3 regions of the Vibrio sp. 1069 genome follow, and region 1 is predicted to be linked to each of the others. Evidence: predicted binding sites of a transcription regulator. Region 1 holds the regulator's gene; each other region holds the start of a gene.

Region 1 (7,481 bases):
ACTCAAATCGATTGGTGTGCCTTGATCTTTATGCGCTTTTAGCATGTCACCAATTCGTTCAGACAGCTCATCATTGACTTGTTGAAACTCTTCGTATTCTACTTCCATCGGAACTTGACCCGTTACCTCGTCATCACGCAGTACTAGGGCCTCATCACGAAGGTCAGAAAGCCTCTCCGCATCTGCATAAGTCAGATACCAAGGCGCATCGAAGTAATCTTTGACAGATTGACGCAGACGCGAGCTAAACGCACGGTTCTTATCCATATCGATTGCAGTACGAATAAACTTGTGCACGTGTCGGTCGTAACCAATCCAAAGGTCGATCGCTTGCTGGCCCCAGCTTGTGATTCGGTCCAGCTTCATTTGCAGACCAAACAAGGCTTCTTCGATAAACTCCAGCTCAGGGTCACCGTAAACAATTTCTTGAATATCGAGGATCTGAGTTTGCAGTTCATCACTGGCGGCTTGCAGCGTATCTTGAAGTTCACGCAACGTGCTTGATGTTTCTGACAGAAGTGCTTCACAGTTGTTGATCGCTTCGCGCCAGTCTTTGTTAAGCAGGTCAGCAATCTGTTGTTTCACTGACTGTTGCTGCTCATCCATAACACGTTGGTTGAGGTCAATTTGATCGAAGATTTCGCCTACAGAATATTTTAAAACACCGTATACGTTTTTCTTCCAGTGACCCGGTGTGCCACCTTTTTGTGCTGCCTCAATCGCTTTCGCCATTTCATCCGCTACCATGGATAGCTGGATAGATAGACGCAGTTTTGAGAACTCACGATGACGCACGTAGTAGTCGGTTATTCCTATCGCTAATGGCGACAAGCGGTAAATGCTCGCTCCGTCAGTAATCTCACTGACAAAACGGCTCATAAGACGCTGCTTAACCATCTCGTTGATCGCATTGTTCGCACGAAAAGCGGAGGCTTCGCCGGTCTCATCAAATAGTCGAGTGACGATGGCAAATGCATCATGCAGTTCACCTTCACCCAGTTCTTCATCGAACCTTTCATTACTCAGTACGGCAATGGCTATCAAAAATGCCAATCGCTCTGTGGTCAGGTTCAACGAGAAATCGTGCTGCTTAACCCAGCCAACCAGCTCATCGATTGGTTGCTCTGCAGCATTGAGAGTCATCTCACTCATTGTTATTCCTGTTTATCGTTCTTTTTAGCCCACACATGAATGTAGCGGCCTAATGAGAGGTATGGCTCTTGTCGACAAAGTTGTTTTTCTAGCGCCAACACATCTTCAAACTCGTAATCACCCATGTATTCCATATTGCCTATGTAATCACTAAATGAGCGAATACCAGATTTGCCACAAATATTAAAACCTGAATTTTCTATCCACTGGTAGACTTCTTCAGGTTTTAAGCCTTTTTGCGGCTGTAGTTTAAATCTTTTTCGGTGAGGCATGCCGTCTAATATATGAGGAATGTTGCCACAAACCACGTTTTTATAGACTAAACCGTGGTGGTTGTAGAACATGACTGATGCGATACCTCCCGGTTTTACTTGTTCAAGAACTGTTTCAAGTGCGGCCTTAGGATCAACCAGCCACTCCATCACAGCGTGGAACATAACCAGATCGACCTGTCCATCCATATGTTCACCGATGGATTGGACAGGCGAATGAATCAGGCGATACTGCTCAAGCAAACCGTTTTTTTCAATATCCTGCTTAGCCAACTGCAGCATTTCCGAAGATAGATCACATAAAGCGATTCGATGTCCGAGCTTAGCAAGCTTTTGCGACATTTGTGCCAAACCACCACCAGCGTCCAACACTTCTAGGGGTTGCTGGTCAGCATCTAATTCACTTAGAATCTGTAGAAAATCTTCCCACACAATGATTTGGCGGATCTCCCCTTTATCGGAGCCGTAAATATTTTTTGCAAATTTGTGGGCGATATCGTCGAAATTGCGGTCTTCTGTCACTTCTGCTGAGTTATCATAACGGATTGTGCCGCTATTCTGGCACAAGGAAAGCAGGAATAAAGAGGGATACCCTCATTTTTATTATCAATTGATGTTTTTTCGGACTATTTATGTATGTTTGAGCTGAAAAAAGTAGTGTCAGCCATGCTTATGCCCCTTCCGGCATTGCTGCTGATAGGCTTGTTGGGTCTTGCTCTCATTAGTTTTACTACAAAACGTAAAACTGGCTGCTTCGTTGTTCTATTCTCTTTTGTTGGCATTTTTCTTGTTGCCTTCCAACCTGTTTCAACCAAGCTTCTTATGCCGTTAGAGCGAGAGCATAAAGCCTTTTTGCCAGTTTCTGGCACCATCGACTACGTGATGGTTTTAGGGAATGGTCATGTTATCGATGACGAAATTCCACCCACCTCGCAGTTAAGCCGTGCAGCATTAATGCGCTTAACTGAGGGCATTCGTATTTTAAGAATGTATCCAGGCGCGAAATTAATCTTATCCGGCTATGCTGGCGGATCTGAAATTAGCCACGCGCGAATGATGGCGAACGTTGCCCTTGCGTTGGGAGTCGCGAAATCCGATATCATTTTATTAGAAGATGCGAAAGATACGTGGGAAGAGGCGCGTCAAGCGGCTGCATTCGTTCAACAAAAGGAGATTGTGTTAGTCACTTCTGCGAGTCACATGAGCCGTGCATTGTATGAGTTCAACGCAGCAGGCATTAAACCAATCCCAGCCCCGACCAACTTCTTAGCTATTAGCGAGATAAGTCAACCTTGGGATAAATACTCACCTAAAGCGCGTTACTTAGAACAAACAGAGCTTTATTGGCATGAGTACTTGGGCAGTATTTGGCAAAGGTTGCGTGATACTGTCGGCCAAACACCAATGGTTGAAGCAAACTAGTATTATCTTGAAGCCACAAAAAAGGAGAGCCGAAGCTCTCCTTTTTCTTTTTACGATTGAGTTATGTTCCAACTAGTCACCAGCAAACATATAGCCTTCGCCGTGTACCGTTACAAAAATCTGTGGGTTCTTAGGATCGAACTCCATTTTTGCGCGCATACGTCGAATAAGAACATCAATGGTGCGGTCATTCGGCGCATCCACTCGATGGCTGATCATGTTCAAAATACGCTCACGACTTAACACCTGGTTAGGATAAGACGATAATGCCACCAAAAGTTCATACTCTGCTTTAGTTAGTTTTACTGGCTCACCGTTGCGGCTAAGTGCGCGACGTTGAATGTCGAATGTCCACTCCCCAAAGCGCACAATGTGCTCTTCACTGGTTTCATTCGCTTTCGAGCTGCCACTGCGCGCTGCTGAAATACGCCACAGCAAGTTTTTAACGCGAACTAACAGCTCTCTCAGTTCAAAAGGTTTTGTCACATAATCGTCAGCACCCATTTCTAGGCCTACGATTTTATCAATGCTATCCGTGCGTCCTGTTACTAATATGATACCAATATCCGATTGGCTACGTAACTCACGAGTAAGCATCAGGCCGTCTTCACCAGGCAGGTTAATATCCAGCATGATCAGGTCTACATCGCCCGCTTGCAAAACTTCACGCATTTCTGCGCCACTCTCTGCTTCGCTGACTTGGTAGCCCTCATTTTGGAAATATCCCGCAAGCTTACTACGAGTTACAACATCATCTTCTACGACTAATACGTGATAGCTCATTTACACCACTTTTCTGTCTTCTTATTATCCAAGACGTATTCTATTCATAACTAGTAACATTTCTAGTCATAGATACATTAAAACGCAAGATTTAGCGTTTTTATTGATTCAAAACAAGCTTGCCCATTGCTATTAATAAACGGTCATTTTTGACCATAAAACATAACAATTATAGTTACTGCTATTCATTTTAATTGATTACACTTAGGGGATATCCCTAATTGACTTTGTGATGCATGACTTGAAGCATCATTCAGGAGCCCAAAATGCAAGAAGTGAAAGCTTTTAATGAAAAACGCGCTGAAATTTACTGGTGGTTTTCGAGCTTGTTCGCAAAAGAACTAACAGAGAAAGAATTGGAAGCCTATCACAGTGTTGAAATTCGCAGTTTTCTCGCAGGTTTAGGTGAAAATGAGTCGCTAAAACCAGCCGTTGATAGCCTAGTTGATGCGCTGAATCGGTTACAAGATCGTGAAGATGCACAACTAGAGCTTGCAGCTGACTTTTGTGAACTGTTTTTGAAGACAGAAAAATACGGCGCTCTTCCTTACGCATCCATGTACATTGGTGAATCAGGTTTACTGAATGACAAGCCAGCTGAGGAAATGGAAAAGTTGATGGCTGAATTTGGCGTTCAAGTAGACGAAAACCTAAAGGAACCTGCGGATCACTTAGCCGTTGAGCTCGACTTTCTCGGGAACATGATTATCCGCTCAAACGAGCTTGAACAAGAAAAACACATGGAAGAAGCCTTCGTTAAACAAAACGACTTTATCCAGCAACAATTGATGTCTTGGTTACCTCAGTTTTCAGACAAATGTAAACAATTCGACGAATTTGGATTTTACTCGAGTGTCGCGAAACTATTAGTTGCATTTTGTAAACTAGACAGCGCCTACCTTCTTGGTGAATAATTGCCGCCTATTTTTAGGGAGCCTGCCTATCGGGCTTCCTGTATGCCTGAAAGTGACCAATTGTAAGTAACTTGGGTATAATATTCGTTTGCCTTAACTTAGCGCAAAGACGCTTGGTTATTTAGCAGTCAAAATGTGACTTCAAATACACAAATCTCTTGCTGAAAACATTGCTAGTCAGTTCACATAGGGCTAAAATGTGAGCGCAAACGATTAAATATGATTTATATGTAAACCGCTGAAATATAGCGGTTTTTGTGTTTTCTTAACAGGTTGATGGCAATTTCTCATCAGATAGAAAAAAGATAAAATTCATCGACCGATGCTGCTACGTACCCTTTTGTCGCACTTGGATCAACCGCTGCCGAGACACTTAGCGCCAATTTTATATTGCTAGGTGTGAAACCATTAGAGCATCAGGTACATCCAATACGACATATTTCAGTAGCTCGATACAGGACACCATTTATGGCCACGATAAAAGACGTTGCTCGCTTAGCCGGCGTTTCCACTACGACAGTTTCGCACGTTATCAATAAAACGCGTTTCGTTGCAGAAGCAACGCAAGAAAAAGTAATGAAAGCCGTTGACGAGCTGAATTACGCGCCAAGTGCCGTTGCACGCAGCCTAAAATGCAACTCAACTCGTACGATTGGCATGTTAGTAACTCAATCAACTAACCTATTTTTCTCAGAAGTGATTGATGGCGTTGAGAGCTACTGTTACCGCCAAGGCTATACTCTGATTTTATGTAACACAGGCGGGATTTACGAAAAACAACGCGATTACATTCGTATGCTGGCTGAAAAGCGCGTTGATGGCATCCTAGTGATGTGTTCTGACTTAACCGAAGAACTAAAAGAGATGCTTGACCGTCATGCGGACATTCCTAAAGTGGTCATGGATTGGGGCCCAGAGAGCTCACAAGCAGACAAGATCATGGATAACTCAGAAGAAGGTGGCTACATTGCAACCAAACATCTGATTGACAATGGTCATACGGATATCGCTTGTCTAAGCGGTCATTTTGAAAAGCTTGCTTGCCAAGAGCGCATTGCAGGTTTCCGTCGCGCAATGAGCGAAGCGAACCTAGCTGTAAATGAAGACTGGATCCTTGAAGGTAACTTTGAATGTGATACGGCCGTATTAGTTGCAGATAAAATTACCGCAATGGACAAGCGCCCGACGGCGGTATTCTGTTTTAACGACACAATGGCTCTAGGCCTAATGAGCCGCTTGCAACAAAACGGGATCAAAATTCCTGAAGATATTTCAGTGATCGGCTACGACAACATCGAGCTTGCGGAATACTTCTCTCCACCGCTAACGACTATCCACCAACCTAAACGTCGTGTTGGTAAAAATGCATTCGAAATTCTACTTGAGCGTATCAAAGATAAAGAACACGAAAAACGAATTTTCGAGATGCAACCTGAGCTTGTAATTCGAAATACTGTGAAAAAAATGAACTAAATTTCACTGTATTTAACCGTGTTAAATAAGCGCTCTACAGGGGCGCTTATTTTTTTGGAAAAATTAAGCATTCTCTAATACTTCACACCACTCTAATAACAATTGACTAACGTTAACTCCCTGTTTTATATAAATGTAATATATATTAAGAACTCCTTTTCAAAGGCCAATTTGCACCTTTCCATATGCAAAATAGAGCATTCAATCTATCATTTTTATTGAACCGAAATCACACTTTTAACGCTAAACCGTGATGTTAATTCAATATAAGAAGTATGCTCATTGTGTCACGCACAGGGCAAACCATTCGAAAGAGTGGGACGCAAAGCCTCCGGCCTGAACCATATTACGATATGGAAGGTAGCGGGGTTACCGATGGCAAGTGTGTAAGCAATGACTTTACTCTGTAATGACATTGTTTTTACGCATGTTTGCTACTCTCTCGGACCTGACTTTTGGTGGCGTAATATTAATTACACCGAGATAACAAAACATGGATAAACCGATACTCAAAGACTCTATGAAGCTATTTGAGGCACTTGGTAATATCAAGTCGCGCTCAATGTTTGGTGGCTTCGGACTATTCGCTGATGAAACAATGTTTGCACTAGTGGTAAACAATCAGCTTCATATCAGAGCAGACCAAAAAACTTCATCTGACTTCGAGAAACAAGGGCTAAAGCCTTACGTTTATAAAAAACGTGGCTTTCCAGTCGTTACAAAGTACTACGCTATTTCCAGCGATTTATGGGAATCAAGCGAACGCTTAATCGAAGTAGCGAATCAATCATTGAAAAAGGCAAAGCTTGAGAAAGAACAGCAAGCAAGTACAAAGCCTAACCGTTTGAAAGATTTGCCTAACTTACGACTGGCTACCGAGCGCATGCTAAAAAAAGCCGGCATCGAATCCGTAGAGAAGCTTGAAGAGGAAGGTGCGCTTAACGCCTATAAAGCGATAAGAGATACGCACTCTGCAACCGTCAACATTGAGTTGCTATGGGCACTAGAAGGGGCTATCAACGGCACTCATTGGAGTGTGGTACCTCAAGCTCGCCGAGATGAGTTGATGAACGGCCTCCAATAAAAGTCGGCCTAAAAACTATCTTGTAAAACCGCAGTCTAATCTGCGGTTTTTTTGTGAAATTTTTTCGGTTTTCCTACTGTCTTATTACATATATCCCAAATTGGAATCAAAATTATGAATAAGAAACTGATATTAGGTCTCATCCTACTAGCGGCTATCGTCTTTTTAGGTATTAACTTTGGCCAGTATTTAACCTTAGAGAATGCAAAAGCCCAACAAGAAGCACTAACTACATACATCGATCAGAATTTTGTATTCTCGGCTGCGATTTACTTTTTTACCTACATTGCAATTACCGCTTTTTCTATCCCAGGAGCGGCAGTAGTCACCTTACTTGGTGCAGCCTTATTTGGTTTTTGGACAAGCTTGCTACTGGTTTCT
Region 2 (7,481 bases), on a different contig from region 1:
AAGATTCAGAATGTTCCCACGCAATGTTACGATCGTAACCCTGTTCTTCAACCATCCAAACTAAAATATTGGCACGATTTGGCGACCAAGATGGCAATTGTGCTTGTGTTAAAAGAGAGCTGATTTGGTCGTTGTTAAACAACATTTTTAAGCTCGCTTTTCCATCAACCTGTCCATAGCTCAGTTGAGAAATGTAACGCGCACTTGAGCTAAGTGCCTTTTTAATCACTGGATTGCTTAAAGAGGATTGAGAACCGGTCGCTCGAATAATCACATCCTGCATACCTTGTTGACGAGCCAAAGACTCACCGTCGTTCTGCTCACTGTCGATAACCACTTCGGCACGATAGATATCCACCTGAGTTAATGCATATACTGGTAGGGACAACCAACCTATCAGTAAGAGAGCTAAATAGCGCATAGTTTTTATAATCCTCTGAACAAGAACCCGAATAATAAGCAACTATCAAATCTTGAGCAAGGTAAGTACTGAGTAAATTGTCTGTATTATGACCAGCTTTGTTAACTCGGGCCTCAACCAGCGCTTCAGTGCTATTTTTTATAATAAACTCATTGCTTATTAAGCTATCTCAACAAGTTAGGCTGTCCATTTTTCATCTTCACGCAAGACACGTAAAAGAGGACAATTTGCAAGCAAGCAACTCTCAAAAGTGCTATTTATGGGAAAAATTCAATCGAAAGTTTGATCTATGCAACATTGCAAACGATTGCAGGATGATAGTATTCGCCGGATTTGTCTGCGTATCTTGAAAATAGGGAATTATTATGAAAAACGCGTTACAAGGCGCTCAAATGCTCTTTGTCGCTTTTGGTGCTTTGGTGCTTGTGCCGCTCCTAACTGGCCTTGATCCAAACGTAGCCCTCTTTGGTGCCGGTGTCGGTACTCTCCTCTTCCAGTTAATGACTAAACGTTCTGTTCCCATCTTCCTTGCCTCTTCTTTTGCGTTTATTGCTCCTATTATGTTCGGTATCCAAACTTGGGGTATCGGTGCAACGATGGGCGGCTTGATGGCAGCGGGCTTAGTTTATGTGGCTCTAGGGGCTATGATCAAAGTGCGCGGTGTTGGATTTATCCATAAAATTCTCCCGCCCGTTGTCGTTGGCCCTGTGATCATGGTTATCGGCCTTGGCCTTGCCCCAACAGCAGTGAACATGGCGGTAGGTAAAACTGGTGATGGAGCTGCACAGCTAGTTAATGGTGATGCTGCGATCATTATCTCGGCGGTCTCACTGCTCACAACCATTGTACTCAGCGTTTTTGCAAAAGGCTTTTTGAAGCTCGTTCCTATTGTTGGTGGTATTCTTGCTGGTTACTCTGTTTCTCTATTCTACGGGGTGGTTGATTTCACTCCTGTAGAGCAAGCGGCTTGGCTAGCCATGCCAAACTTCACCGCGCCAGAGTTCAATATCAACGCAATTTTGTTCATGATTCCTGTCGCTATCGCACCTGCGGTTGAGCACGTAGGTGACATGCTTGCTATCTCAAACGTTACAGGTAAAAACTACCTGAAAAAACCAGGCCTTCACCGCACAATCGCAGGTGACGGGGTGGCAACTATCGCAGCTTCGATGGTGGGTGCTCCACCAAACACCACTTACAGTGAAGTAACAGGAGCGGTAATGCTAACCAAAGCATTTAACCCTGTGATCATGACTTGGGCAGCAATCACCGCAATCGTACTTGCATTGGTAGGTAAGCTAGGTGCGGTTCTTCAAACGATTCCAGTTCCTGTTATGGGCGGCATCATGATTCTGCTGTTCGGCTCCATCGCAACGGTAGGCCTCAACACACTGATCAAGAATAACGTTGATTTACATAAGTCTCGTAACCTAGTGATTGTTGCCGTAACACTTGTGTTTGGCATTGGTGGTATGGCTTTCGGTATTGGTGAGTTCAGTCTACAAGGTGTGAGCCTATGCGGTATCGTGGCAATTATTCTTAACCTTGTGCTACCAAACGATTTAGGTGAAAACCACGTTGTGGATAACGCACAAATGGAAGAAGAAAGCGCGAAATAGTTCGTTTGCGCCGCTTTATTAGTTGGCGTGTCTTACTCTTCTCCTCTTGTAGATACAAAAAAGGCTTGGTTTTCACCAAGCCTTTTTCTGTTCAGTCATAGTAATACATCAAAGAATTACTTAGTACCGAAGATCTTATCACCTGCATCGCCTAGACCCGGAACGATGTAGCCTTTGTCATTAAGCTTCTCATCGATTGCCGCAGTGTATAGCTCAACATCTGGGTGTGCTTTTTCTAGCGCTTCAATACCTTCTGGTGCAGCAACAAGTACTAGCACTTTGATTTGGTTACAACCTTTCTCTTTTAGGAGATCGATCGTAGCAATCATAGAACCACCTGTTGCAAGCATTGGGTCAACAACAAGCGCAATACGCTCCTCGATGTTTGAAGCAAGCTTGTTGAAGTAAGGAACTGGCTCAAGCGTTTCTTCATCACGGTAAATACCCACAACACTGATACGTGCGCTTGGCATGTGCTCAAGAACTCCATCCATCATGCCTAGACCTGCACGTAGGATTGGCACTACGGTTACTTTTTTACCTTTAATCTGGTCTACTTCTACCGGACCGTTCCAACCATCAATGGTCACTTTTTCTGTTTCAAAGTCTGACGTTGCTTCGTAAGTAAGTAGGCTACCGACCTCAGTCGCTAACTCACGAAAACGTTTTGTGCTGATGTCACCTTCTCTCATTAGACCAATTTTATGTTTTACTAGAGGGTGCTTTACTTCAACAACTTTCATGTCCATCTCCGGCTATAGTTGGCAATATTTAAACAAACCTTCAGATTATACATGATTTTCACAGGGATATCAGGATAAATCACTAAAGAAAAAAACAGACGCAAACGTTTGCTATCTATGTTTAAGCACTGTTAGAATAGCGCCGTTTTCATATCCAACTTAATACCGAGGACTTCCCTGTGAGTGGTAACAACTCTTCTCTTAGCTATAAAGACGCTGGTGTAGATATTGATGCAGGCAACGCGCTTGTGGATCGTATTAAGGGTGCGGTAAAACGCACTCGTCGCCCTGAAGTTATGGGTGGTATCGGTGGTTTTGGCGCGCTATGCGAATTGCCAACTAAATACAAACAACCTGTACTGGTTTCTGGTACTGATGGCGTTGGCACAAAACTTCGCCTAGCACTGGATATGAACAAGCACGACACGATTGGCATCGACCTAGTGGCAATGTGTGTAAATGATCTTATCGTGCAAGGCGCAGAGCCACTGTTTTTCCTAGATTACTACGCAACAGGCAAACTAGACGTTGATACCGCAGCGGATGTTGTTTCAGGTATCGCAGAAGGGTGTGTTCAAGCAGGTTGTGCCCTAATTGGTGGCGAAACTGCGGAGATGCCGGGCATGTATGAAGGCGAAGACTACGACGTAGCTGGTTTCTGTGTTGGCGTAGTAGAAAAAGAAGACGTGATTGACGGCACGAAAGTCGCTGCTGGTGATGCACTTATCGCTATTGGCTCAAGCGGCCCACACTCAAACGGTTACTCCCTTATCCGTAAGATCCTAGAAGTATCTGGTGCAGATAAGAGCGAAGAGCTAGCAGGCCGCACTATTGGTGAGCACCTACTAGAACCAACAAAAATTTACATCAAGTCAGCACTTAAGATGATTGAGAAACACGACATCCATGCGATTTCTCATATCACTGGTGGTGGTTTCTGGGAAAACATCCCACGCGTACTGCCTGAAGGCACGAAAGCAGTTATCGATGGTAACAGTTGGGAATGGCCAGTTATCTTCAAGTGGCTACAAGAGAAAGGCAACGTCGACACACACGAAATGTACCGCACATTCAACTGTGGTGTAGGTCTAATCGTCGCACTACCGAAAGACCAGGCAGACGCAGCAGTTGCTCTTCTTAAAGAAGAAGGCGAAAACGCGTGGGTGATTGGTCAAATCGCACAAGCAGACGCGAACGAAGAGCAAGTTGAAATCCAATAATTTGCAAATCGAGCTCAAAAGATAAGAAGAATGAGGACACTAGATGACTAGGTCCTCATTTTGCTATCTAGAACACTAAAAACCATTCTATTAGTAGGTAGTTTAGAAGCTACATAACTCCAACCTACAATACCAAGGCGCTCTCGACATCATGAAAAACCATACCCTAAAAAACTTTGTGGTCCTCATCTCGGGTAACGGAAGTAACCTGCAAGCTATCTTGGAAGCTTGCGAAGACAGCATGCCAAACGCACGAGTGGCAGCCGTGTTCTCTAACAAAGCAGATGCTTTTGGTTTAGAACGTGCAAAAAAGTTTGATGTGGACGGTCACTTTGTCGACCCTAAAGCATTCAGCTCGCGTGAAAGCTTTGATGCAGAGCTAATGAGTCAAATAGATGAATACCAACCAGACGTGATTATTCTTGCTGGTTACATGCGCATTCTGAGCAGCGCATTTGTTTCTCATTACATGGGTAAGATGATCAATATCCACCCTTCTCTTCTACCAAAATATCCTGGGCTACACACACACCAGAGAGCAATTGATGCTGGCGATAAAGAACATGGTACGAGTGTGCACTTTGTAACGGAAGAGCTTGATGGTGGCCCTGTCATACTGCAAGCAAAAGTTCCTGTGTTCGAAGACGATGATGCTAGTGTACTTGCAGCACGTGTTCAGGCGCAGGAGCACCGAATCTACCCTATGGTGGCTAAGTGGCTGGTAGACGAGCGGTTGATCATGAAGGATGGTAAAGCCTATTTAGATGGCGCAGAGCTTGGCGTACATGGGTACGCCTCAGATGAGTAGCCCTGAATAATAAACTCCAAGCACAAAAGAGCAGCCTGAGGGCTGCTCTTGGTTGTTTTAATACTTATAAACTTGATTCAAGAAAACCATGGTGAGACTAGAAACCTAAAACCCAACATTCTAAAAAATCCCATAACCACTTGAGTAACATAACACTCGGAAAGTAGATTCTGAATCTGGTTCGTTCTTCACCGTTCAGACTGACGAGGTGTTTTATGAGAAATTTCTATCAGTTACGTCTTTACAGCAAGCCTTAGCGAGACTAGGACTCTACTACCAGCACTCTAGAAAGTAAGAATGCTCATCCGTATCCGCCCTCGGCTTAAAACGCATAAAAATAAAGCTCGCGATTAAGCGAGCTTTATTTTTATATTCAGAGTAAGAGACCATCACTCTAACGGTTCGGTTGGCGCTTGATTGCCCGGCTTAGCCGCCGAAAACGGCACATTTACCAGTTCAGAGGCATTATTTTTGACTAGTTCACCTAGGTGAAACAAGCCGTATTCGCCAGGTTTCATACGCTGCCAAGCTTCGTTGCCCGTCAAAGGTTGAGTTGCGATCACAGAAACGATGTCATGTGGCGTGGTTTCTTCTTGGAAGTTAATTTCCACATCTTCATCAAGCAAAGCAGCTTTTCCAAACGGTGCGCGTCTTGTGATCCAATACAAATGATTGGTGCAATACGTCATTACATACTCACCATCACTCAGAAGCATGTTAAATACACCCTTCTCTCTTAGCTCATCACAACATTTAGCAACATATAAGAATACCGACTCCATATCCTTTGGCGGCTCAGGATATCGATCTTCCATTTGCTTCAACAACCAGCAAAATGCCAGTTCACTATCTGTTTCACCGACAGGTCGATGTCGGCCTGTATGTAAGTCTTGATAGCCAGAGAGCTGACCGTTATGCGCAAACGTCCAATACCTACCCCACAGCTCACGTGTAAAGGGATGAGTATTTTCTAAATTAACACCACCACGATTCGCCTGTCGGATATGACTAACGACCGCACGACTTTTGATGGGATAATTTTGTACCAACTCTGCTATTTTAGACTCACAACTTGGCTTGGGATCTTTGAAGGTTCGAAAGCCCTTCCCTTCGTAGAAGGTGATCCCCCATCCGTCACGGTGTGGGCCGGTTCGACCTCCACGCTGCATGAGCCCAGTAAAACTGAAACAAATATCCGTTGGAACATTAGCGCTCATACCGAGCAATTCACACATGGTTTAAAAAACTCCCTAACAACACAGCTCGAAACGGTGGCCGTAAACGATTATTCCATCTCTTTTTCGATCAACTGAATGATGATATGAATAATCTTAATATGAATTTCCTGAATGCGGTCTGCATAACCAAAGTGTGGCACGCGGATTTCAATATCTGCAAGGCCTGCCATTTTGCCGCCATCTTTACCTGTTAGCGCAATCGTCTTCATGCCTTTCGCTTGTGCTGCTTCAATCGCTTTCAGGATGTTACCTGAGTTACCTGAAGTCGACAGACCAAACAGTACGTCACCTTTTCGACCAACCGCTTCTACATAACGTGAAAACACGAAGTCATAACCAAAGTCATTACTCACACAAGAAAGGTGGCTTGGATCTGAAATAGCAATACCAGCATAGCCAGGACGATTTTCTCGGTAACGGCCTGTTAGCTCTTCGGCAAAGTGCATTGAATCACAGTGAGAACCACCGTTACCACATGACAATACTTTACCATCTTGCTTGAATGAGTCAGCAATCATTTTCGCCGCTGCTTCGATTTGCGCAATGTTATGGTCATCGCTTAAAAATTTGTTGAGCACTTCAGCAGCTTCGTTTAATTCACTTCTAATCAGATCATGGTACATAAGACGTTCTCTTTATTATTTCGGCTTCAGTCAGCTCTTGACTCACTGAGCAAATTGTTCTGATACCAATTTGGTATCGGACATTTCATAAACCTGAACTCGGGTTTGATTACTCTGAGTTTACCCACAAACGAGAATTAGTGTCGATAGTGAACCAACAGATTTAGATTAGTGATGGTAATAAACTTGTCAACTTGCTCATGAAACCATCACTCAAATCTCAACTTTAGAATTTTAACTCTACTTAGATCACTTTTTATCCAATCTTATGTTTTACATTTCCTTAATATTTTGATTACACTTAAACCAACTGGTTAGACCTCTTACCTAACATACAGACGTACAAAACTTATAAAGTCTGAAAAGGAAAATATATATGGACATCTTGCTCTCAATCATCACGATGGCGATCGTGCTAGGCATTACGCTCTACCACCGCATGTCTCTCGTGAAATCTATTAGCTTACTCACCGCGGCCATGCTGGCTCTTACAGTAGCAGGAACTGTCGGCGTTATTGGTTGGGCGATTTACGTTCTCGCCGCAGCTGTGCTCGCGGTTCCTGGCGTACGTCAGTCTTTAATTAGCCGCAAAGCGTTAGTGCTTTTCAAGAAAGTGCTGCCAGCTATGTCTCAAACCGAAAAAGAAGCGTTAGACGCAGGTACCGTCTGGTGGGAAGCCGAACTGTTTAAAGGCAAACCAGAGTGGCAAAAGCTACACGCGATTCAAGCACCTAAGTTAAGTGCGGAAGAACAAGCCTTTTTAGACGGCCCTGTGAATGAAGTGTGCGCCATGGTGAGTGATTTCCAAG
Region 3 (7,481 bases), on a different contig from region 1:
CTCTATTGGTACTAATGACGCTACCGCACATGCTGAGATCCAAACGCTGCGTAAAGCAGGCCAAAAGCTAGAAAATTACCGCCTTCTGGATACGACGTTATATGTAACACTTGAGCCATGCCCAATGTGTGCCGGAGCCTTATTGCATAGCCGCGTTAAGCGGGTTGTTTTTGGAGCGCCAGATTTAAAAGCTGGAGCAGCAGGAACAGTGCTTAATTTGTTTGAAAGTCAAGCCGCTTACCATTACGCCTTAATTGAAAAGGGGCTGCTAGAAGATGAGTGCCGTACTCAGCTACAAGCGTTTTTTAAGCGCCGCCGAAAGGAAATTAAAGCGAAGAAGCAAGCACAAAAAGCATTAGAAAATGGAGAGAGCGAACAAGGTAGTAGGAGTGGTGAGGGCTAGCAAACACCTACAACGTGGTAGATGTTTGCTTGGACGCACTAGTGATTGACTAAATGTACAAAAACACGATTACGTGAACTTACTTTCTTTTTCATACATGTCAGTTTACGTTTACGTCGGATAGCAGCTACTGTGTTATTTAAACGCTTTGACTGCACTCTACGTCTTCTCATATTCAAAACCTCCTGCAGACAAGACTTATACCAGTAAAGTGCGGCTCATCGATGCTTGGCAATAGGCTCGATAATCGCACTAAACATTGTATGGTTTAAACGTTCTTCATTTGACTTCTGCATTGCACAGAGCCAGCAAACAATTTCAATACGATGCTTAATAATAGGAGTGACGTTATTTCGGCAGAGTGTAGCCGAAGGCGCCGCTTCATCAAGTGAGCTAAACCATGTGGTTGCAAAACAATCTGTTACAAAGCAATCAGTTTTACTAACGATGAAGAAAAGGCGACCAACCAAAGGAATGGTTGAGTGTGGTTGGTGTCACTCAGAGTCTTGGATTCTAGATAAGTTTTCGTTAGGACTCAATAAAAATGACGAGCTCATGGGCTCGTCATTTTTTAGTTTACCGCGGGTTTATTCTTCAATGCTTTCTTGTTCGGTGTCTTCTTCAACCGTGACGTCAGAAGCGCCAGAGACTTGTTCTACGACGGTCTCTACTGCGCCCGATATCAAAATGTCGGGGGTGAGCGGCGGAATCACTTGTAAGTCATCGCTATTCTCATCAATCGCTGGCTGTTGGCTGACATGACCAATGATGGATTGGTAGTAACGTCGAATATTTTCTACGTAATTACGCGCTTCATCGCCTCTGGCGTACCCATAGCGAGTTTGGCTGTAATAGCGCTTCTGACGAAGTAAAGGCAGCCTGTCTTTTACATCGGCCCAAGCGTTCGGATCGCCACCTTGTGCTTTGGTGAGTCGTCGTGCGTCCATCATGTGGCCGTAACCAATATTGTATGAAGCTAACGCAAACCATATTTTTTCATGCTCGTTAATGCTATCAGGCACGCGACTTACAATACGACGTAAGTACTCGACACCACCACGAACAGATTGCTCAGGGTCTAAACGGTTTGTTACCCCGACGCTTTTCGCTGTTGGCAGAGTCAGCATCATCATCCCCCTAACACCTGTTGGCGATTTTGCTGTTGGTTTCCAGTGTGACTCTTGATAAGCCAATGCTGCAATTAAGCGCCAGTCGAACTCTTCGCTGTATTTTTGGAATAAAGGTGCCCATTTAGGCAATTTGTCATCCAGAGCTCGAATGAATGCGCGAGTATCAACGTAGTCAAATGCTTCAATATGACCAATGTACTTTTCTTCGAGGGTGGACAGTTCTCCTGATTGTTTGATGTTACCGAAAAACTCTATCAGCATCGCATACAAACTTTCGTCTTCAGAACGTCGAGTAAACCAAGATACTGGTTGATCTTCTGTAAGTTCAAACGCGAGCGCAAGATCGGGGTAAAGGCGTTGAGCAAGGGAAAGTTCCACCGAATCAGTCACAGTAAAACGTAACTCACCCGTCGATACGTATTTGAGTAAGTCTCTCGTGTCAGCATCACCAACAATTTCAAACTGAAGTTCTGGATACTGCTTCTTTAACGCTGTTAGGGTCGGAACATATTGCGATTGTTCAACGATCTTTAATGTTTGAGCGCCTGCATTTGTATCTTCGTCGGACTCGTCGTCTTTCGAGGCTTGGTATTCAATGAGTTGTTCGATATCACGTGGTCGAAGTTGCCCTTTTTTATATACCACTTGTTGGCTTACATAATAATAGGCAGGGCCTGGTCTAAATCGTTTGACTGCTTGTGACGTTTGATTTAAACCCGTAGCGATGATATCGATATCTCCTTTCTTAAGAGCAGGAAAAAGCTCAGCCTGGCGAAAGGCTGGTTTAATCTCGAGTTTGACGCCGAGCTGTTCCGCAAACTGACGCGCCAATTCGTAATCCAACCCTGCGGGACCATCGGGACCTATGTAGTAGGAAAGCTGATTGTTTAGCGTGCCAACACGAAGCACACCACGTTCTTGAATTTTTTCAAATTCACTTTTGGGCTCCGACTCAATCTGGCAAGCTGAGAGCAAAAGAACAGAAACTAAAATTAGAGCACTGCGCTTGAGCCGGTTGAAGTGACTTATTTGCATTAATAGGTACATCTTGGAAAATTTCTATTTGCCTTTATATCAAAGCGAGCTCATGGGGCAAAGTGAATCACACACTTATAACGTGACATTGTGTGTTTTATCGACATTTTAGTTGTAATTCAAATTTGACAAAAAAATGACGCAAACGGTTGCTTTTGGTGTTACATCACAAAAACAATTACTATATAATGCGCTCGCAATGACGAGGTGGAATCGGCATAGGTTCGACAGGGCTTATTTTAACTGTCTGAATTTATTCCAATATCACCTTAATCAATTGCATAAGAGACCTAAGCACATGAGAATTTTGCGTGGCTCCCCAGCTCTTTCTGAGTTTCGTGTTAATAAACTACTGGAACTTTGTCGTGAACAAGATCTGCCTGTAACTGGCATTTATGCCGAGTTTATGCACTTTGCCGATCTAAAGTCAGACCTTGATGACCAAGAGTTAGAAAAACTTGAAAAGTTACTAACTTACGGCCCAACCATCGAAGAGCATGAGCCTGAAGGTCTTCTACTTCTTGTCACGCCTCGTCCTGGCACTATCTCGCCTTGGTCTTCTAAATCTACCGATATCGCTGTTAACTGTGGTTTGGAGAAAGTGAAACGTCTAGAGCGTGGTACGGCTTATTATGTCGAATCTTCAGTTGTTCTCTCAGAAGCTCAAGCTGACGCTGTTAAAGCGTTAATTCACGACCGCATGATGGAAACAGTATTCACAGAATTTGAAGCCGCATCAGCATTATTTACTGTTGCAGAGCCTAAGCCTGTCGCACATGTTGATATCTTAGCTGGCGGTCGTCTTGCGCTTGAAGAGGCAAACGTTTCCCTTGGCTTGGCACTCGCAGAAGATGAAATTGATTACTTGGTAGAGAACTTTACTAAGCTTGGGCGTAACCCAAACGACATTGAATTGATGATGTTTGCTCAGGCGAACTCAGAGCATTGTCGCCACAAAATTTTTAACGCAGATTGGACTATCGACGGGGTAGATCAACCTAAGTCTTTGTTCAAAATGATCAAAAACACTTTTGAAACGACACCTGACTATGTGCTGTCTGCATACAAAGACAACGCAGCCGTTATGACAGGTTCTAAAGCGGGGCGTTTCTTCCCTGACCCTAAATCTCGTCAATACACGTACCACCATGAAGATACGCACATCTTGATGAAGGTAGAAACGCACAACCACCCAACGGCAATCTCTCCATGGCCGGGCGCATCGACTGGCTCAGGCGGTGAAATCCGTGACGAAGGCGCGACGGGTATCGGCGGTAAGCCAAAAGCGGGTCTGGTTGGTTTTACAACCTCTAACTTACGTATTCCTGGTTTTGAACAGCCATGGGAAACCGACTTCGGCAAGCCGGGTCGTATTGTGAATGCGTTAGACATCATGCTTGAAGGCCCTCTTGGCGGCGCGGCATTCAACAACGAATTTGGTCGTCCAAATCTATTGGGTTACTTCCGTACTTACGAAGAAAAAGTCACTTCTCATGCGGGTGAAGAAATTCGTGGTTACCACAAACCAATCATGATTGCTGGTGGTATGGGTAACATCCGCGATGAACACGTACAGAAGAAAGAGATTCCAGTGGGTGCGAGCCTAATCGTACTTGGTGGTCCGGCAATGAACATCGGTCTTGGTGGTGGTGCGGCATCTTCCATGGCATCTGGTCAGTCAGCAGAAGATCTGGACTTCGCTTCAGTACAGCGTGAAAACCCAGAGATGGAACGTCGCTGTCAGGAAGTGATCGACCGTTGTTGGCAGTTAGGCGACGACAACCCAATCGCATTTATCCATGATGTGGGTGCAGGCGGTATCTCTAACGCATTGCCTGAACTTGTCGACGACGGTGAGCGTGGCGGTAAGTTCCAATTACGCGATGTACCAAACGATGAGCCGGGCATGAGCCCACTGGAAATCTGGTGTAACGAATCACAGGAACGTTACGTTCTAGCGGTAGCGCCAGAAAACATGGAAGCATTCGACGCCATCTGTAAGCGTGAACGCGCACCGTATGCAGTGGTGGGTGTGGCGACAGAAGAGCGTCATCTAACGCTAGAAGATTCTCACTTCGACAATACGCCAATCGATATGCCAATGGATATCCTGCTTGGTAAGCCACCGAAGATGCACCGCGACGCAACCACACTAAAAGTGGAAAGCCCTGCCATTGTTCGTGATGGTATTGAGCTTAATGAAGCGGTGGATCGCGTACTTCGTCTTCCTGCTGTTGCAGAAAAAACATTCCTAATTACTATCGGTGACCGAACAGTAACGGGTCTGGTTGCTCGTGATCAAATGGTTGGTCCTTGGCAGGTACCAGTAGCAAACTGCGCAGTAACAGCGGCAAGCTACGACACTTACCATGGCGAAGCAATGTCGATGGGTGAGCGCACGCCAGTGGCATTACTAGACTTTGGAGCATCGGCTCGCCTAGCCGTTGGTGAGTCACTAACGAACATTGCGGCAACAGACATCGGTGATATTAAACACATTAAACTGTCTGCGAACTGGATGTCTCCAGCGGGTCACCCAGGTGAAGATGCGGGTCTTTACGAAGCAGTGAAAGCGGTTGGTGAAGAATTGTGTCCTGCGTTAGGTTTGACTATCCCAGTTGGTAAAGACTCCATGTCGATGAAAACCAAGTGGGAAGAAAACGGCGAGAGCAAAGAAGTCACTTCTCCACTGTCGCTAGTTATCACGGCATTTGGTCGTGTGGAAGACGTACGTAAGACCGTGACTCCACAACTACGCACTGACAAAGGAGATACCTCTCTAGTTCTTGTTGACTTGGGTAACGGAAAAAACCGCTTAGGTGCGACAGCATTGGCACAAGTATACAAACAGCTGGGTGACAAACCTGCTGACGTAGATAATGCAGAGCAGCTAAAAGGCTTCTTTGATGCAATGCAAGCGTTAGTACGTGATGACAAGCTAGTGGCTTACCACGATAAAGGCGACGGCGGTCTGTTTGTTACACTGGCTGAGATGGCATTCGCGGGTCACTGTGGCGTAAAAGCGAACATCGCAGAGCTGGGTGATGATGCGCTAGCCGTTCTATTTAACGAAGAGCTAGGTGCGGTTGTTCAAGTTAAGAATGATGATCTAGATTCAGTTCTATCTACTCTGGCGGCAAACGGCTTAGAGGCATGCTCACATGTGATTGGTTCTGTTGAAGCTTCAGACGACTTTGTTATCACTTCTGGTGATGCAGTTGTGCTTGAACGTTCACGTACCGAACTACGCGTTATCTGGGCTGAAACAACGCATAAGATGCAAAGTCTACGTGATAACCCAGCGTGTGCAGACCAAGAGCACGAAGCTAAGAAAGACAACTCTGACCCTGGTCTAAACGTTAAGCTCAGCTTCGACGTAAATGAAGACGTTGCAGCACCGTACATTGCGAAAGGTGCTAAACCTAAGATGGCAATCTTACGTGAGCAGGGCGTTAACTCCCACGTCGAAATGGCAGCAGCGTTTGACCGCGCAGGTTTTGAAGCAACCGACATCCATATGAGCGATATCCTAACGGGCCAAGCGGTACTGGATGAATACCATGGCTTAGTAGCTTGTGGTGGCTTCTCTTACGGCGACGTACTAGGTGCGGGTGAAGGTTGGGCTAAGTCTATCCTGTTTAACGCACAAGCTCGTGAACAGTTCCAAGCCTTCTTCAACCGTGAAGAGACGTTCTCTTTAGGTGTATGTAACGGTTGTCAGATGCTATCAAACCTGAAAGAGCTGATCCCAGGTGCAGACTTGTGGCCACGTTTTGTGCGCAACGAATCTGAGCGTTTTGAAGCGCGCTTTAGTCTAGTTGAAGTTCAGAAATCTGATTCTGTATTCTTTGATGGCATGGCTGGTTCGCGTATGCCAATCGCGGTTTCCCACGGAGAAGGGCGTGTAGAAGTACGTGATGCAGAGCACCTAGCAGCGATCGAGGCATCAGGTACGGTTGCGGTTCGTTACGTGGATAACATCGGTAACCCAACACAACAATACCCGAACAACCCGAATGGTTCGCCAAACGCGATTACCGGTTTAACAACAGCAGACGGTCGCGTAACTATCATGATGCCTCACCCAGAGCGCGTATTCCGCACAGTTGCAAATTCTTGGGCTCCGGAAGGTTGGGGTGAAAATGGCGCTTGGATGCGTATGTTCCAAAATGCCCGTAAGAGTATCGGTTAATTAACCAAAGGTTAATCTAGCTTAAGTAAAGCGCTGGTTGAGAGACCAGCGCTTTCTTTTTTCTTATCACTCTTTTTTCTTCGTCGCTCTTTCTAGTGACTTGGCGAAACGTTGCTTTGTTCTGCCTCTTCTTTGTCATCTATTATCTAGCGTAAAAAACTTGCAGCGTTTAGATTACTTTTATGCTCTAATACCGCGCTTACCAAGGGATGGTGTTAAACAGCTCAGCTTAGATGGAGTTATCAAGTTGACCGAATCCCTGATTGATCCCTAAATCCCTTAGGAAATGAAAGAAATGTCTAAGAATCCAAAATTTGCTATCCGCGTCACTGAAAAACGTAACGGCTGGAGCGCAGAAATCACTCGCCAAGTGACATCTCGTAAGACTGTAGTATCAAAGCGTGAAACAGGCTTTGACAGCGAAGAGAAAGCACAAGCTTGGGCTGAACAAGAACTGGCTGGGTTTATCCAAAACCAAGTGGTTCGTAACGAGCGTAAAGCAGCGCAACGTCAAGAGCGTGAAGCAGAACAACTAGCGGCAAAAGTTCGTAAAGAAGAAGCCCGCAAAGCACGTGAAACCGAAGTAGACACTGACGAAGAATAAGTTTAAATCGGTGAGATGGTGACGTTACCCATCAAACAAATAGTGAAAATGCCCTGAGTTTTGTCTCAGGGCATTTTTTATTTATATCGGCTAAAAACAATCCGACGATACGGACAA

What was found. Region 1 encodes PurR, which represses purine synthesis genes. Its sites were predicted from a motif close to TNANGNAAACGTTTNCNTNA; they were not measured.
Region 2: purM (phosphoribosylformylglycinamidine cyclo-ligase) is a predicted target of PurR. The motif match lies at 2,880-2,899, and genes of this name have one in related genera.
Region 3: purL (phosphoribosylformylglycinamidine synthase) is a predicted target of PurR. The motif match lies at 2,706-2,725, and genes of this name have one in related genera.

The regions. Positions count from the first base shown of each region.
Region 1 covers NZ_JAWOWP010000001.1:94,600-102,080, reverse strand. Annotated here, with positions in the region: gene mukF (chromosome partition protein MukF) at 1-1,152, opposite strand, end outside; gene cmoM (tRNA uridine 5-oxyacetic acid(34) methyltransferase CmoM) at 1,155-1,946, opposite strand; gene elyC (envelope biogenesis factor ElyC) at 2,061-2,846, shown strand; gene torR (two-component system response regulator TorR) at 2,919-3,629, opposite strand; gene torD (molecular chaperone TorD) at 3,896-4,543, shown strand; gene purR (HTH-type transcriptional repressor PurR) at 5,012-6,016, shown strand; cyclic di-GMP riboswitch class I at 6,304-6,393, shown strand; gene R7040_RS00400 (TfoX/Sxy family DNA transformation protein) at 6,510-7,100, shown strand; gene R7040_RS00395 (TVP38/TMEM64 family protein) at 7,215-7,481, shown strand, end outside.
Region 2 covers NZ_JAWOWP010000019.1:39,784-47,264, reverse strand. Annotated here, with positions in the region: gene R7040_RS21100 (DUF2066 domain-containing protein) at 1-421, opposite strand, end outside; gene R7040_RS21095 (uracil-xanthine permease family protein) at 787-2,040, shown strand; gene upp (uracil phosphoribosyltransferase) at 2,157-2,783, opposite strand; gene purM (phosphoribosylformylglycinamidine cyclo-ligase) at 2,963-4,003, shown strand; gene purN (phosphoribosylglycinamide formyltransferase) at 4,155-4,811, shown strand; gene R7040_RS21075 (class II glutamine amidotransferase) at 5,201-6,046, opposite strand; gene lpcA (D-sedoheptulose 7-phosphate isomerase) at 6,097-6,672, opposite strand; gene fadE (acyl-CoA dehydrogenase FadE) at 7,049-7,481, shown strand, end outside.
Region 3 covers NZ_JAWOWP010000006.1:123,822-131,302, reverse strand. Annotated here, with positions in the region: gene tadA (tRNA adenosine(34) deaminase TadA) at 1-403, shown strand, start outside; gene mltF (membrane-bound lytic murein transglycosylase MltF) at 991-2,568, opposite strand; gene purL (phosphoribosylformylglycinamidine synthase) at 2,867-6,760, shown strand; gene R7040_RS12080 (DUF3622 domain-containing protein) at 7,056-7,364, shown strand; gene R7040_RS12075 (hypothetical protein) at 7,455-7,481, opposite strand, start outside.